DNA from 2 places in the Fictibacillus arsenicus genome. Region 2 is predicted to be linked to the other one. Evidence: a T-box and tRNA genes for the amino acid it is inferred to sense, from the RefSeq annotation. Region 2 holds a T-box; the other holds one or more tRNA genes.
The links. The T-box of region 2 lies ahead of serS (serine--tRNA ligase). A T-box ahead of a tRNA ligase gene usually reads a tRNA of that ligase, here a tRNA-Ser.

Region 1: it has a tRNA-Ser gene. The T-box ahead of serS (serine--tRNA ligase) is inferred to sense a tRNA for this amino acid. The anticodon was not compared.

The regions. Positions count from the first base shown of each region.
Region 1 is NZ_CP016761.1:2,496,271-2,503,644, reverse strand. It holds gene ABE41_RS12975 (DUF1002 domain-containing protein) at 1-184, shown strand, start outside; gene ABE41_RS12970 (DUF1189 family protein) at 218-760, opposite strand; gene ABE41_RS12965 (Na/Pi cotransporter family protein) at 950-2,554, shown strand; gene ABE41_RS12960 (DUF456 domain-containing protein) at 2,622-3,104, shown strand; tRNA gene ABE41_RS12955 (tRNA-Asn) at 3,257-3,331, shown strand; tRNA gene ABE41_RS12950 (tRNA-Met) at 3,336-3,412, shown strand; tRNA gene ABE41_RS12945 (tRNA-His) at 3,434-3,509, shown strand; tRNA gene ABE41_RS12940 (tRNA-Ile) at 3,540-3,616, shown strand; tRNA gene ABE41_RS12935 (tRNA-Ser) at 3,624-3,716, shown strand; tRNA gene ABE41_RS12930 (tRNA-Phe) at 3,842-3,917, shown strand; gene ABE41_RS12925 (superoxide dismutase) at 4,132-4,743, shown strand; gene ABE41_RS12920 (hypothetical protein) at 4,745-5,017, opposite strand; gene ABE41_RS12915 (MFS transporter) at 5,118-6,395, shown strand; gene ABE41_RS12910 (penicillin-binding transpeptidase domain-containing protein) at 6,517-7,374, shown strand, end outside.
Region 2 is NZ_CP016761.1:1,157-8,530, reverse strand. It holds gene serS (serine--tRNA ligase) at 122-1,396, opposite strand; T-box leader at 1,468-1,685, opposite strand; gene pdxT (pyridoxal 5'-phosphate synthase glutaminase subunit PdxT) at 1,723-2,307, opposite strand; gene pdxS (pyridoxal 5'-phosphate synthase lyase subunit PdxS) at 2,312-3,196, opposite strand; gene ABE41_RS00030 (D-alanyl-D-alanine carboxypeptidase family protein) at 3,365-4,723, opposite strand; gene guaB (IMP dehydrogenase) at 4,803-6,260, opposite strand; gene ABE41_RS00020 (YaaC family protein) at 6,401-7,369, shown strand.

The DNA.
Region 1 (7,374 bases), 1.6 Mb from region 2:
GATTGCTCTGTTTAATAAAATGAAAGACTTAAATATTGATTGGGATCAGCTTCAAAGTGATTTGAAGAACATTAGTGAAAATTTAGGTGATTTTTTAAATAAAGAAGAAACACAATCTTTTATTCAAAAAATTCTCGAATTTCTTAGCGCAATAATTGAGGCGATTAAATCACTATTCAAATAATGACATTATAAAAAGCGGCTGAGTAGCCGCTTTTTATTTTTTATCTGGAGACTTATAAATGGCTGCAGTCAAAATAATAAAAGTGAGAACCCAGAATAAGAAATAAGAATAAGGGATATGCACATTCATTAAAAAGATGATTGTTAATAATATCACAGGCAGGGTAATTGAATAACAAGACATTACCCATAAATGACGGTATGAAAGTTTCTTATTTAGAATCTTAGATACAGGAAGGCCGATCCCGGATAAAACGGAAACCCCTGAAAACAATAGACCTGAAAATAGAATATACATAGCTGCGTAAACGACAATTAATATGATAGGTAAAACACCGTTTACAGAGGAAGCAAAGTCCTGCATCTGTTCAGGATTGAGACCGTAGTTTTGAAAATTGTCCATCGGGTGATCTTCTTTATTAAACATATTGAAAATAAATATTAAAAGTACAGGCAACATGCAGACAAAAGTTATGGATAATACGTATATAATGGTGCTTCCTACACCAAATAATCGGAAGTTTGAAATTGCTTTTGCGGAAAATAAACTTTTTAAAAATCGGATATGTAATTTCATTTGAAAGCTCCTTTGCAGTATGGCTTTTTTAGTGTACATGAAGCATGAAAATCCGACAATATTTAATTAATTGTAAAGGAAATGTTACAAATCCCAATTTTTCATTTACATAAACTACACAAATCGAGATAATGGCAAAGGTCGATAAAAGATAGTTATAAGGAGCTGTAAATATTGAATTATCAAGAAATGTTATTTCAATTTATCGGAGGACTGGGGATCTTCTTATTCGGTATTAAGTATATGGGAGATGGTCTTCAAAACTCTGCTGGAGACCGATTACGGGAAATACTTGATAAATTAACGACAAATCCTTTTATGGGAGTTTTAGCGGGAATATTTGTTACAGTTTTAATTCAGAGTAGTTCTGGTACAACTGTACTGACTGTTGGACTTGTTAATGCTGGATTTTTAACATTGCGCCAAGCTATTGGAGTAATTATGGGAGCGAACATCGGAACTACAGTAACCTCGTTCATTATTGGTTTTGATGTAGGTGAATATGCTTTACCTATAATTGCTGTCGGTTCTATATTGATTTTCTTTTTCAAGAATCCTAAGTATAATTACTTCGGTCAGATCACATTTGGATTTGGTGCGCTTTTCTTAGGTCTTGAACTCATGGGTGACGGAATGAAGCCATTGAGAAGCCTTGGAGCATTCCAGGAATTAACAGTTTCAATGAGTGATAACCCAATTCTTGGTGTTGTTATTGGTACTTTATTTACGGTAGTAGTTCAATCTTCAAGTGCAACGATTGGTATTTTACAAGAACTATATTCACAAAACATGATTGATCTTAAAGCTGCATTGCCTGTTTTATTTGGTGATAACATCGGAACGACAATCACTGCAATTTTAGCAGCAATAGGAACTACTGTTGCAGCAAGACGTGCTGCTTTAACACATGTAATCTTTAACTTACTTGGAACAGTCATCTTTTTAATCTTACTTGTTCCTTTCAGACACTATATTGAATTTTTATCCGGAAAACTCGACTTAGAACCAGCTATGCAGATTGCTTTCGCGCATGGTACATTCAACCTTGCAAACGTATTGATTCAGTTCTGGTTTATTGGATTGCTTGCATTAATTGTTACAAAAATTATTAAAGGTGAAGATACTTTAATTGAATATAAAGCTAAACATCTTGATGAAATCGTTCTAGAGACATCTCCAGCAATGGCGATCAGCCAAGCTAAACAAGAAATTATACGAATGGCTAACTACTCACAGGCCGGTTTAAAAGAAGCAATAGATTATTTAAATAAAAAAGACAAAAAGAATTCTGATTTAGCTCTTCAATATGAAGAAGCAATCAATAATTTAGATCGTCAAATTACATCTTATCTCGTTAAACTATCTGCACATCCATTAACACCGCAAGAATCAAGTGAACATTCTATGCTTCTTGATACGTCACGTGATATTGAACGTATTGGTGATCATATGGAAAACATTATTGAACTAGTTGATTATCAGCTGCGAAATAACGTGCGTCTTACTGACACTGCTAAACAGGATTTAGATGAGATGTTTACTTTAACTGTATCTACAGTGGATAAAGCGGTAAAGGCTTTAGAAGGAAACAACATCGATCTTGCCAAAGAAGTTCTTAGTCAGGAAGATAAAATTGATAAAATGGAGCGCACCCTTCGCAAACAGCATATAATTAGAATGAATGAAGGCGCATGTGATGGAAATGCAGGTATCGTATTCGTCGATATTATTAGTAATCTAGAGCGAATAGGGGACCACGCAGTAAATATTGCAGAAGCGGTATTAGAGAAGTAAAATGAAACCCAGGAGATTTTTTTCTTCTGGGTTTTTAGTTGGCATTATTTTGAAAGGTGATGGTGATTTGGAAACTGTTTATTGGGTCTTAATTGCTGTAGTATTTGTTATCAGTTTTTTAGCACTGATTTATCCGATCCTGCCGGGTGTATTATTTTTAGCAGCTGGATTTTTAATTTATGGATTTGCTTTTTCTTTTGAACCATTTTCGCCATTATTCATCATCATCCAGGTTTTATTGTTTATCAGCTTGTTTGTTGTAGATTATGCTGGTAATGCATATGCAGTAAAAAAGAAAGGCGGCTCTAAAGCAGCGTTATGGGGAAGTACGATAGGACTGATCGCAGGTCCATTCGTTATACCAGTAGCAGGGATGCTAATAGGTCCTTTTTTAGGTGCTGTTCTTGCTGAATTGATCTTTCATAAAACAGGTTTTAAGTCTTCAGTGTCGATTGGTATAGGGACTGTTCTTGCTTTTGTAGGAACGACTATTATAAAAGTATTTACTCAGGCTTTAATGATAGGTTATTTTTATTACCAAGTCCTATAAATCGACCTTGCTTAATCCGCTTATGCATGCTATATTATTTTTGTTCTAAAAAAGTACATGTGTTCGTTTGAATAACTTTTAAAATGTTATTGACATTAATAAAGACAACATGCTATAGTAGTTCTTGTCCTTAAATAATGTTAATTCATTATTCCACAGTAGCTCAGTGGTAGAGCTATCGGCTGTTAACCGATCGGTCGTAGGTTCGAGTCCTACCTGTGGAGCCATTTTGGCGGTGTAGCTCAGCTGGCTAGAGCGTACGGTTCATACCCGTGAGGTCGTGGGTTCGACTCCCTCCGCCGCTACCAAAATGTTTTTTGTTCACGATGGCGGTCGTGGCGAAGTGGTTAACGCATCGGATTGTGGTTCCGACATTCGGGGGTTCGATTCCCCTCGTCCGCCCCATTTCTTACTTACATAACCTATATTTCACATGGACCCTTAGCTCAGTTGGTCAGAGCGGTCGGCTCATAACCGATTGGTCGTAGGTTCGAGTCCTACAGGGTCCACCAAAGTCGAGGAGGTATACCCAAGTCCGGCTGAAGGGATCGGTCTTGAAAACCGACAGGGGTGTAACAGCCCGCGGGGGTTCGAATCCCTCTACCTCCTCCATATTTTTTTGCTCGATAGCTAAGAGCATAACAGCACTAATTAGCTGCGGGTTGTCTCGACGGATTATCATATAGTCATTTCTTTTAGAGGAAGAGACAGGGTGCCGAAGGACAGTTAAATATCTTGGCTCGATAGCTCAGTCGGTAGAGCAGAGGACTGAAAATCCTCGTGTCGGCGGTTCGATTCCGTCTCGAGCCACCATATGTATACATACTAAAACCTTATGTTAATCGTAAGGTTTTTTTGTTTTATAAAAGGATACAGTGTTTAAGAATTGAAAGTTTAGACTAAATTTGATAAGGTAAAATTGTTAAATCACTTTTTAAACAAGTAAGTTGATTAAATGGTTTCACTTTTCAAGATAACCCTTGAAAATGAAAATAAAAACACTACATATTATAAGGAGGAAATGAACATGGCTAAATTTGAACTGCCTGCATTACCTTATGAATCAAACGCACTTGAACCGCATATTGACAAAGAAACAATGGAGATCCACCACGGTCGTCACCACAAAACATATGTTGATAACCTGAATGCTGCACTTGAGGGTCAATCAGAATTTGAAAATAAGTCATTAGAAGACATTCTTTCAAACCTTGATTCTCTTCCGCAAAACATTCAAACAGCTGTAAGAAATAATGGCGGCGGACATGCGAACCATAGTCTTTTCTGGGAAGTAATCGCACCAGGCGGAGCGAACTCTCCATCTGGCGAGCTTGCTGATAAAATCAACAGCAAGTTTGGAAGCCTTGAAGCGTTTAAAGAGGAATTTGCAAACGCAGGTAAAACAAGATTTGGATCTGGCTGGGCTTGGTTAGTTGTAAACAATGGTGAGCTTGAGGTTACAAGCACTCCAAACCAAGACAACCCAGTTATGGAAGGTAAGACACCTATCCTTGGTTTGGATGTTTGGGAACATGCTTATTATTTGAAGTATCAAAACAAGCGTCCTGATTACATTGCTGCGTTCTGGAATGTAGTAAACTGGGATGAAGTTGAAAAGCGTTATAACGAAGCAAAATAGTTTAATGAAAGCTGCTGGCATCCCAGCAGCTTTTTATTATGCCTTTGTCATGAATCTCATAATTTTTTGCTAATTTTATTAGTAAGTCATCAAGTAATAAATTGCCATCTCCAAAAGGAACATTAGACTGAATAACAAAAAGGTTTCTTGCTTTGAAAAACCAGATATGATCCCCATAAGTCTCTAAGGAATCTGCATTTTTCCGTGAATAATCATCTTCTAAAACCAAGGGTATACCAAAGCCCTGATCATGATAAATCCAATATTCAAACATATTTATGTCTCCTTATACAATTAAAGCCAATTAGTTAAATAATGAATAGCCCTATTACTCTTGAAAGACACTAACGACGATATGTAAAGGGGCGAATAACATGATATGGAAAAAATTCATGGAAGACGACCAATACCCTAGAGATCTTTTTTTACTTCTATTTGTCGGTGGCTTATTTACATTAAGTACTGCTTTATCAAATACATTTGTTAACATTTTTTTGTGGAAGCAGTCCGGCGAACTGACAGATATCGCTTTATATAATCTATCTATTGTAGTCATGCAGCCTGTTGCATTTTATTTGGCAGGTTGGTTTGCTAAGAAAATTGACCGGGTTATTGTGTTAAGGATTGGTGTTGTCATTCTTGCGTTGTTTTATATAGGTGTTCTTTTTATGGGTTCACTTGCAAGTCATTACTTGTTTGCGTTAGGGGCAATGTTAGGTTTTGGTTTGGGATTTTATTGGCTTGCCTTTAATGTTCTGACATTAGAAGTGACTGAACCCGAGACTAGAGATTTTTTCAATGGTTACCTGGGTGTATTGAATTCATTGTCCGGTATGATTGGTCCTCTAAGTGCAGGCTTTATTATCACAAGGATGGACAAACATTTAGGATATGAAACCATTTTTACAATTTCAATGATTTTATTCTTAGTTGCTGTCGTGATCAGTTTCTTTTTAAAAAGAAGAAAAGCCGATGGATATTTTGGCTTAAAAGAAGTTTTTCAAGAAAGAAAAGAAAATAAAGCTTGGTTCCAATTGTTGAATGCTCATTTCTTTCAAGGTTTGCGGGAAGGGACGTTTATTTTTTTAATCGTAATCTGGGTTTATACCACCTCAAAGAGCGAATTTGCTCTTGGAACATTCGGATTTGTTCAATCAGTTGTATCTTTTATTGGGTACTATATCGTTTCTCATTATTTAAAGCCATGGCATAGGAAAAAAGGGATCTTCGCGGGCGGTTTATTATTGTTCATCTCTCCATTTATGCTTCTTGTACCTGTTTCTTTTACTCTGCTTATTATATATGGCATATCAGTATCTATAGCGTATCCGTTACTCCTTGTTCCTTATGTTTCATTAACTTATGACATTATCGGTAAATGCCGGGGGATTTATGAAAAAAGGATTGAGTATATTGTAGTTCGTGAATTTTTCCTTAACGCGGGAAGAATATTTTCAATTCTTATATTCTTGTTTGTCATAAATTTTCTTTCAGAAGAAAACGGTATTCCGATAATATTGCCAATATTGGGGGCAGGGCATTTCCTGATATACTTCTGTTTAAGAAACGTATCTGTACCAACCAGTACAACTGATCAAACAATAGAACTTGCTGAAACACAGCAAGATGGCAATAATCCAAATAAACAATAATTAACTTTTGACATACTAACAGGTGTAAGGATACTATTGTTATGTAAAGATAATAACCGGTTGGCTTCAAGACACCTTTCATAAGGTGTCTCTGCTGTTTTAAAGGGAGATTTACAATATTATGAAAACAAAATCAAATAAAAAGAAAAATCATGTACCGATTCGGATGAATGCCTTGTTTTTATCGGTATTTTTTCTCTTTTCAGTGCTTGTTCTAAGATTAGGCTACATACAAATTGTAAAAGGTGAAGAGTACAAACGGACTGCCTATTTGACGGAAAATGTGACAACAAAGCTTGATGCCCCGCGCGGAAAAATGTTTGATGCTAATTATCGAGTAGTAGTAGATAATGAGCCAGTATTTTCGATAACGTATACAAGAACACGTGAAGCTGATACTGTAAAAAGACATGAAATTGCAAAAAAAATGGCTGAGTTGATCGATAAAGACTCGGAGGAATTAACAGAACGTGATAAAAAGGATTATTTTATCTTTTTAAATGAAGAAGAAGTGGAAAAGAGAATATCAGCTGCTGAAAAAGAGAGCACTCCTCCAGAAGAGCTTTATGATTTGATGCTGGAAAAAGTAACTCAGGAAGACATTGAATCATTAACGAAACAGCAGCTAGAAGTGCTGTCGATTAAAAGTGAAATGGATAGAGGCTATACACTTTCTCCTCAAAGAATAAAAATTGGTGCAACCAAAGAAGAAATCGCTTTGATCAGTGAACATCTTCCGGAACTAGAGGGTGTTGATATTAAACCTGATGCAGAACGTTCTTATCCATTTAAGGATTCATTCAGGGATATATTCGGCCAAGTAAAACAAATACCAAAGTCAAAAATGGATTATTACACATCGAGAGGTAATGACCGAAATGATATGGTTGGTACGAGTTTTCTGGAAGAACAATACGAATCGGTTCTTCGCGGAACGAAAACAAAAATCAAATATGTTACGGATAAAGTCGGAAATCCA
Region 2 (7,374 bases):
GATTTCCGCACCAGGCAACAGATTTTTGCGAGGCGTCTCACCCAATGTTAAAGTCATCCGTAAAATAAAAATTAGGGCTGTCCAAAGTAAGTTAAACTTACTTTGGATAGCCCTATTTGGTTTACTTGATTACCTCTTTATTGCCCATATATGGACGAAGTACTTCTGGAATGATAACCGTTCCATCTTCTTGCTGATAGTTCTCTAAAATTGCTGCTACTGTTCGTCCGATTGCTAAACCAGATCCGTTTAATGTATGAACAAACTCAGGCTTGCCTTTCGCTTCTCTGCGGAAACGAATTTGAGCACGGCGCGCTTGGAAATCTTCAAAGTTAGAGCAAGAAGAGATCTCGCGGTATTCACCGTAGCTTGGAAGGTATACTTCGATATCGTACTTTTTAGCAGCTGTAAATCCAAGGTCAGCCGTACACATGCTTAGTACACGGTATGGAAGATTTAGAAGCTGCAGTACTTTTTCTGCATGGCCTGTCAGCTTTTCAAGCTCATCGTAAGAATCTTCCGGCTTAACAAAGCGTACAAGCTCTACTTTATTAAACTGATGCTGACGGATCAATCCTCGTGTGTCACGTCCAGCAGACCCCGCTTCAGAACGGAAGCATGCGCTGTATGCTGCATACGTAATTGGAAGCTCCTCACCCGTTAGAATTTCTTCACGGTGCATATTTGTTACAGGTACTTCTGATGTTGGAATTAAGAAATAATCCTCTTCACGAATCTTAAATGCGTCTTCTTCAAACTTAGGAAGCTGTCCAGTTCCTGTCATGCTTTGACGATTAACCATGTATGGAGGCAGAACCTCTGTATACCCGTGTTCGTCTTCATGAAGGTCCATCATGAAGTTGATCAGTGCACGCTCTAAACGTGCCCCAAGACCTTTATAAAAAGCAAATCGGCTTCCTGTAACCTTTGCTCCTCGTTCAAAATCAACAATGTTCAAGTCAGTTGCGATATCCCAGTGTGCTTTTGCATCAAAAGAAAACTCTGGCACATCACCCCAGTGTCGAACGGGTACGTTATCATCTTCTGTTTCTCCAACAGGGACACTCTCATGAGGTATGTTAGGCAGCGTCAGCATAATTCCGTGAAGATCTTCTTCTACTTGACGAAGTTCATCATCAATCGTCTTAATTTTATCTCCTACTTCACGCATCTCAGTAATAAGATGGTCAGCTTCTTTTTTCTCACGCTTAAATTCTGCTACCTGTTTAGATACCTCATTACGCTTAGACTTTAAAGTCTCCGTTTCACCGATTAACTCACGGCGGCGCTGATCAAGTGCTTCAAACTGATCCAAACCAGAAAGGTCTTCCCCTCTAGCAGAAAGTTTTTGTTTCACTTCTTCAAAATTAGCACGGACAAATTTTAAATCCAACATACTTATTTCCTCCTTTATTCGTTATAAAAAATCAAAAAACTCCCGCCCCTGCTCCTAATGATCACATTAGAAACAGGGACGAGAGTTAACCCGCGTTGCCACCCTGATTGCAATAGAATTATTCCTATTGCCGGCTCGTTTAAATGTAACGGTTCTTCACCGGAAAAGCTTACTTACCTTCGGCTCTTCACTCGAGGATGGATTCACAAAACGCTTTGATCGGTTTTCACCAGCCACCGACTCTCTATACAAAGTCATTTTTGCTACTAGTTCCTGTCATTGATTTTTTATGATGATTTTATAGTAATGTACAGTATTTTTCTATTTTATGCAACTACTTCTTTGTTGGATTGCACCATTTTTACAAAATACTGATGTAAACGGTAGTCGTCCGTCAATTCCGGATGGAAAGCTGCACATAAGAAATGACCTTGTTTAGCTGCAACGATTCGGTCGTTATGCTTTGAAAGAATTTCAACTTCAGGACCTACTTCTACGATGAACGGTGCTCGGATGAATACGCCTGTAAAATCTTCACCGACTCCGTGAATCATAAGATCAGCTTCAAAGCTGTCTACTTGGCGGCCAAACGCGTTGCGTTCAACTGTCATGTCGATCAGCTCCAGATGAGCTGTGTCCTGACCCTGAATTCTTTTTGCCATTAAAATTAATCCTGCACAAGTACCAAAAATAGGTTTATTTTTGGCAAATTCCTTTAACGGTTCAAGGAATAGATATTTATCGATCAATCGTCTCATCGCTGTACTTTCGCCGCCTGGCATAACCAAGCCATCAAGATCCTCAAGCTCTTCTACACGTTTAACTGCTATAGCTTGAGCTCCAGAAGCTTCTATCGCTTTAACATGCTCCTGTACTGCTCCTTGTAAAGCAAGTATTCCGATTTTCAGCATGTAATTACCAGCCTCGCTCCTGCATGCGCTCACCTTGAGCCAGTGTAGAAATTTCAATACCTTTCATAGGAGTGCCCAGACCTTTAGAAAGTTCAGCGATTAATTTGTAATCTTGATAATGAGTAGTTGCTTCAACGATCGCGCGAGCAAATTTTTCTGGATTCTCAGATTTGAAGATTCCAGATCCTACGAATACACCGTCTGCACCAAGCTGCATCATAAGTGCTGCATCTGCTGGTGTAGCGATACCGCCCGCTGCAAAGTTAACTACAGGAAGCTTGCCTGCTTTTTTGATCTGAAGTAGAACTTCAAATGGAGCACCTAAGTTCTTTGCTTCAGTCATAAGCTCGTCCTCGCTCATAGCTACAACTTTGCGGATTTGTCCTTGAATCATTCTCATGTGACGAACTGCTTCAACGATGTTTCCTGTTCCAGGCTCACCTTTTGTACGAAGCATTGATGCACCTTCACCAATACGGCGTGATGCTTCTCCAAGGTCACGTGCACCGCATACGAAAGGTACAGTGTAGTCACTCTTTAACAAGTGGAAAACTTCATCTGCAGGTGTTAACACTTCACTCTCGTCGATATAGTCAACACCCATAGCTTCAAGCACGCGTGCTTCAACGATATGTCCGATACGCGCCTTTGCCATCACAGGAATAGATACAGCATTTAAAACTTCTTCTACGATTGTTGGATCAGCCATTCGGGCTACCCCGCCTGCTGCACGAATATCTGAAGGAACACGTTCTAATGCCATTACTGCTACTGCACCAGCTTCTTCAGCAATACGTGCTTGCTCAGCGTTTATAACGTCCATAATGACGCCGCCTTTTTGCATTTCTGCCATTCCTCTTTTTACACGTTCAGTACCTGTTTTCAACATGCTACACTACCCCCTGATTATATGTGGTAGAACCGATCTACTCGGTTCTTTTAAAATAAAACTAGTATCCTCATCTATTTTATCGTAATTCATGAAAAGCGCAAGACTCTCTATTTTCAGAAAAAAAGCTCCTCAGTATTCACTGAAGAGCTTGTAAATATTATGAAATTAAAACAAACCTTTAATCATGTCCACAGTTCCGGACCAGATTCCGCCAAAGAAGCTTCCTACACCTCTTAACGCAAGAACTAACCAGTTTGCTTTTTCAACAGATTTTGCTGCTGCAACTTCTGTCTTTCCTTTTGTATCTCCATCAAGCAGGTAACCGTAATCTTCGCCTTTACCTTTGTACTCGATTTTGAGGTGGCCAACAACATCTCCCTTTTTAACAGGGGCAGTTAATTCACCGTCTTTATTGATTTTTTTCTTATCAACTACAAATTTAGGTTTGTAGTTCTCTTTTTCTCCTCGTTTAATAACAAGAGAAAGTGGCTCTTTCGTTGAAACTTTAACTTCTTTCTCTTTCCCTTTTACGACAGGAAGAGTTTTTTGATCTTTCATCTGATAATTACCAGGTAAAATCTCTGCTTTTTCGAAGTTATCAAACCCGTAGTCGAATAGTTTTTTCGTTTCATCAAAACGTGCTTTATAGCTGTTGGTTTTCATAACAACTGATAAAAGACGTGTATCACCTTTTTTAATCGTACCTGTAAATGCAAAACCAGCAAGATCCGTAGATCCTGTTTTCAAACCGTCTACACCTTCATATCCATAAACAAGTTCAGGAAGCATCCAGTTCCAGTTATCCATCTCAATTTCATCGTCCGTGCCGTCACGGAAATTTTTTACAGGGATACTTGCTGTTTCAAGGACTTCCGGATAATCATTGATCAGACGGAAAGCAAGAATTGCCGTTGAACGGGCACTCATCATATTCTCTTCATTTGCATCTCCAGCTGCGTGCTGACCCATTAAATCTTTGTTGTTCAAACCAGTGGAGTTTACAAAATGATAATCTTTTAAGCCTAATTCTTTTGCTTTAGCATTCATTTTTTTAACGAATTCAGCTTCAGAACCAGAAATTAATTCTGCTAACGCAATCGTTGCTCCGTTAGCAGAGTAAATAGCCATTGCTTCATATAATTCACGAACTGTGTATTGCTCGTCTACTCTTAATGGTACGTTAGACAGTCCTCGATTTTGTGAGATCTTATGTGCGTGTTCAGTGATACGCGTTTTTTGATCCCATGAAATTTTATTTTTCTTAATTGATTCTAACAATAAGTATTCGGTCATCATTTTGGTCATACTTGCTGGAGGAAGCATCATATCAACGTTTTTCTGATATAATATTTTCCCTGTATCACCATCTACCAATATAGCAGCCTCAGCTTTCACATCTAAAGACGGTGCTGCACTTGCTGAATTAGAAAATCCTAATAAACTCGTTGCAAAAAACGAAAAAATCAATGTTAACACTAAAAGTTGCTTTATCTTGCTGTTCAAAAACTGCACCTCCAAACCCATTTACACACAAAAATTATTGTAACATACACCTTTTCAAAAAAATAGACAGAGGTTAGCCCTCTGTCCTAAAAATGTGCCTTTAGACCGAATAATTTGGTGCTTCTTTAGTAATTTGTACTTGATGCGGATGACTCTCGCGAAGTCCAGCCCCTGTAATTTTAACAAAACGGGAGTCGTTTTGAAGTTCATCGATCGTAGCTGTTCCGCAATACCCCATTCCTGAACGAATACCTCCAATTAGCTGATAGACGGTATCTGCAAGAGGGCCTTTGTACGGCACGCGTCCCTCGATTCCTTCTGGAACAAGCTTTTTATTATTTTCCTGGAAATATCGATCACTGCTGCCGCGTTCCATCGCGCCAACAGAACCCATTCCGCGATAAACCTTAAACTGGCGCCCTTGGAAGATTTCACGCTCTCCTGGACTCTCTGATACTCCAGCAAGCATGCTTCCAAGCATTACTGCATGTCCGCCTGCAGCTAAAGCTTTAACGATATCCCCTGAATATTTGATGCCCCCGTCCGCTATGATCGGTACACCGTATTTTTTCGCTTCAGTAGCACAATCGTAAACAGCTGTAACTTGCGGAACACCTACACCTGCAACAACACGAGTCGTACAGATGGAACCAGGACCGATTCCTACTTTTACAACGCTTGCTCCTGCTTCAATAAGGTCACGTGTTGCTTCTGCAGTTGCTACGTTTCCTGCTATGATCGTTAAATCCGGATAAGCAGCTCTTACTTCATTTACTTTTTGCAAAACACCTTCTGAATGCCCGTGTGCTGTATCAATAACGATCGCATCCACACCCGCTTCAACCAGCTTCTCAACACGCAGCAGTGCATCTTTTGTAACTCCGACTGCAGCACCTACCAAGAGACGTCCTTGAGAATCTTTTGCAGAGTTAGGGAATTCGATAACTTTCTCAATATCCTTGATTGTGATCAAACCTTGAAGCGTACCATCTTCATCAACTAGAGGAAGTTTTTCAATTTTATATTGCTGAAGAGTTTTCTCTGCTTCTTTTAAAGTAGTACCTACAGGAGCTGTTACTAAGTTCTCCTTCGTCATTACATCTGAGATCTTAATGGAATAATCCTGAACGAAACGTAAGTCACGGTTTGTAAGTATACCTACCAGCTTTTTATCAGCATCTACAATCGGTACACCGCTAATACGATATTTACCCATTAAGTGCTCCGCATCAAAAACTTGGTGTTCTGGCGTTAAATAGAATGGATTTGTGATTACACCACTCTCAGAACGTTTTACACGGTCGACTTGTTCAGCCTGTTCTTCAATCGACATATTCTTATGAATAATCCCAAGGCCGCCTTGACGTGCCATTGCAATCGCCATGTTTGATTCAGTAACAGTATCCATTCCTGCACTTATAATCGGAATATTTAATTGCACAGAATCAGATAACCTTGTTTTAATGGAAACCTCATTAGGAAGAACTGAAGATTTTGCAGGAATTAATAACACATCATCAAACGTTAATCCTTCTTTAGCAAATTTATCTTGCCACATGCCGAACCCACCCCTTCAAATTTTTAATCCAGAAAAATATTATTTGTAGATTATCAACTGGGTAAACTAGTGTCAAGGAATACAAGATATGTTCGATTTTTCAAATAATTTAAATTACAGGAGGAAAATAACCCGTGGTAATGAGGCAAGATGTATGGTCTTTGTTTGATATGTTCTTTTCCTCTCAAAAAACGCAGCAATTTCTAGCAAAACAATATGAAAAATTAAATTTGCAGGATAGCAACGGAAAGAGCTTTGATAATACTTATGGATTTATTTACTATATTGAACACGGAAAAAAATACTACACGCTAGCAGATCAAGCTCCTGCAGAACTTAAGCCTGTGCTTCTATTTTACGGAATGACTCAATTGATGAAGGCTTGTATATTATGCAAGGATCCTGAATATCCGGATTCGAGTTCCGTATTGGCTCATGGATTATCTACGAGAAAGAGGAAAAAAAGGAGCTATGAATTTTTTAATGATGAGGTGAAAGTACAAAAAACAGGTCTGTTCAATCACTTTTGCGAAAAAATGTTTCACATGAAACACATCGAAGGCGAGAAGTTCATGATGAATCCTCTGCTTAAAACTCTGCCTGAACTAGTGCCTTTGTACAAACAAATGACAGGTGGATTTTATCAGATTAAATTGAAAAAAGAATCCAACGATATCTTTTCATTATCGGCTGAAGCTGCTGACTTACTGCATATGTCGGCTGATCGGTTTGAGGAATACATGAATGGTATGTTCTCCTCAAATATGAAAATAGAATTGATTGATGCAAATAATTATCGAATTTTAATAAAAGAACAGCTGCATCCATTCAATTGTTTTCCACTCAATTATCACTTTGCTGAAGATACATATTACTTTCCTATTGATCGTGATTTGTTGCAGATGCCCGTTCTCAATGAATTGATGGTTCATTATGTTCTTCTCTATAACTTAAGTATGATTAGCCGTTACGATACAGAATGGTGGAGTGAACTGTTCCACACATATACTTCACAAGAGCTGCCTTTTATTAATCAATTCCTAAACATAACAGCTATGAAAATTCCCTATCTCTTTGGCCAATTACTCCATACCATGGATATACCTTAATTATA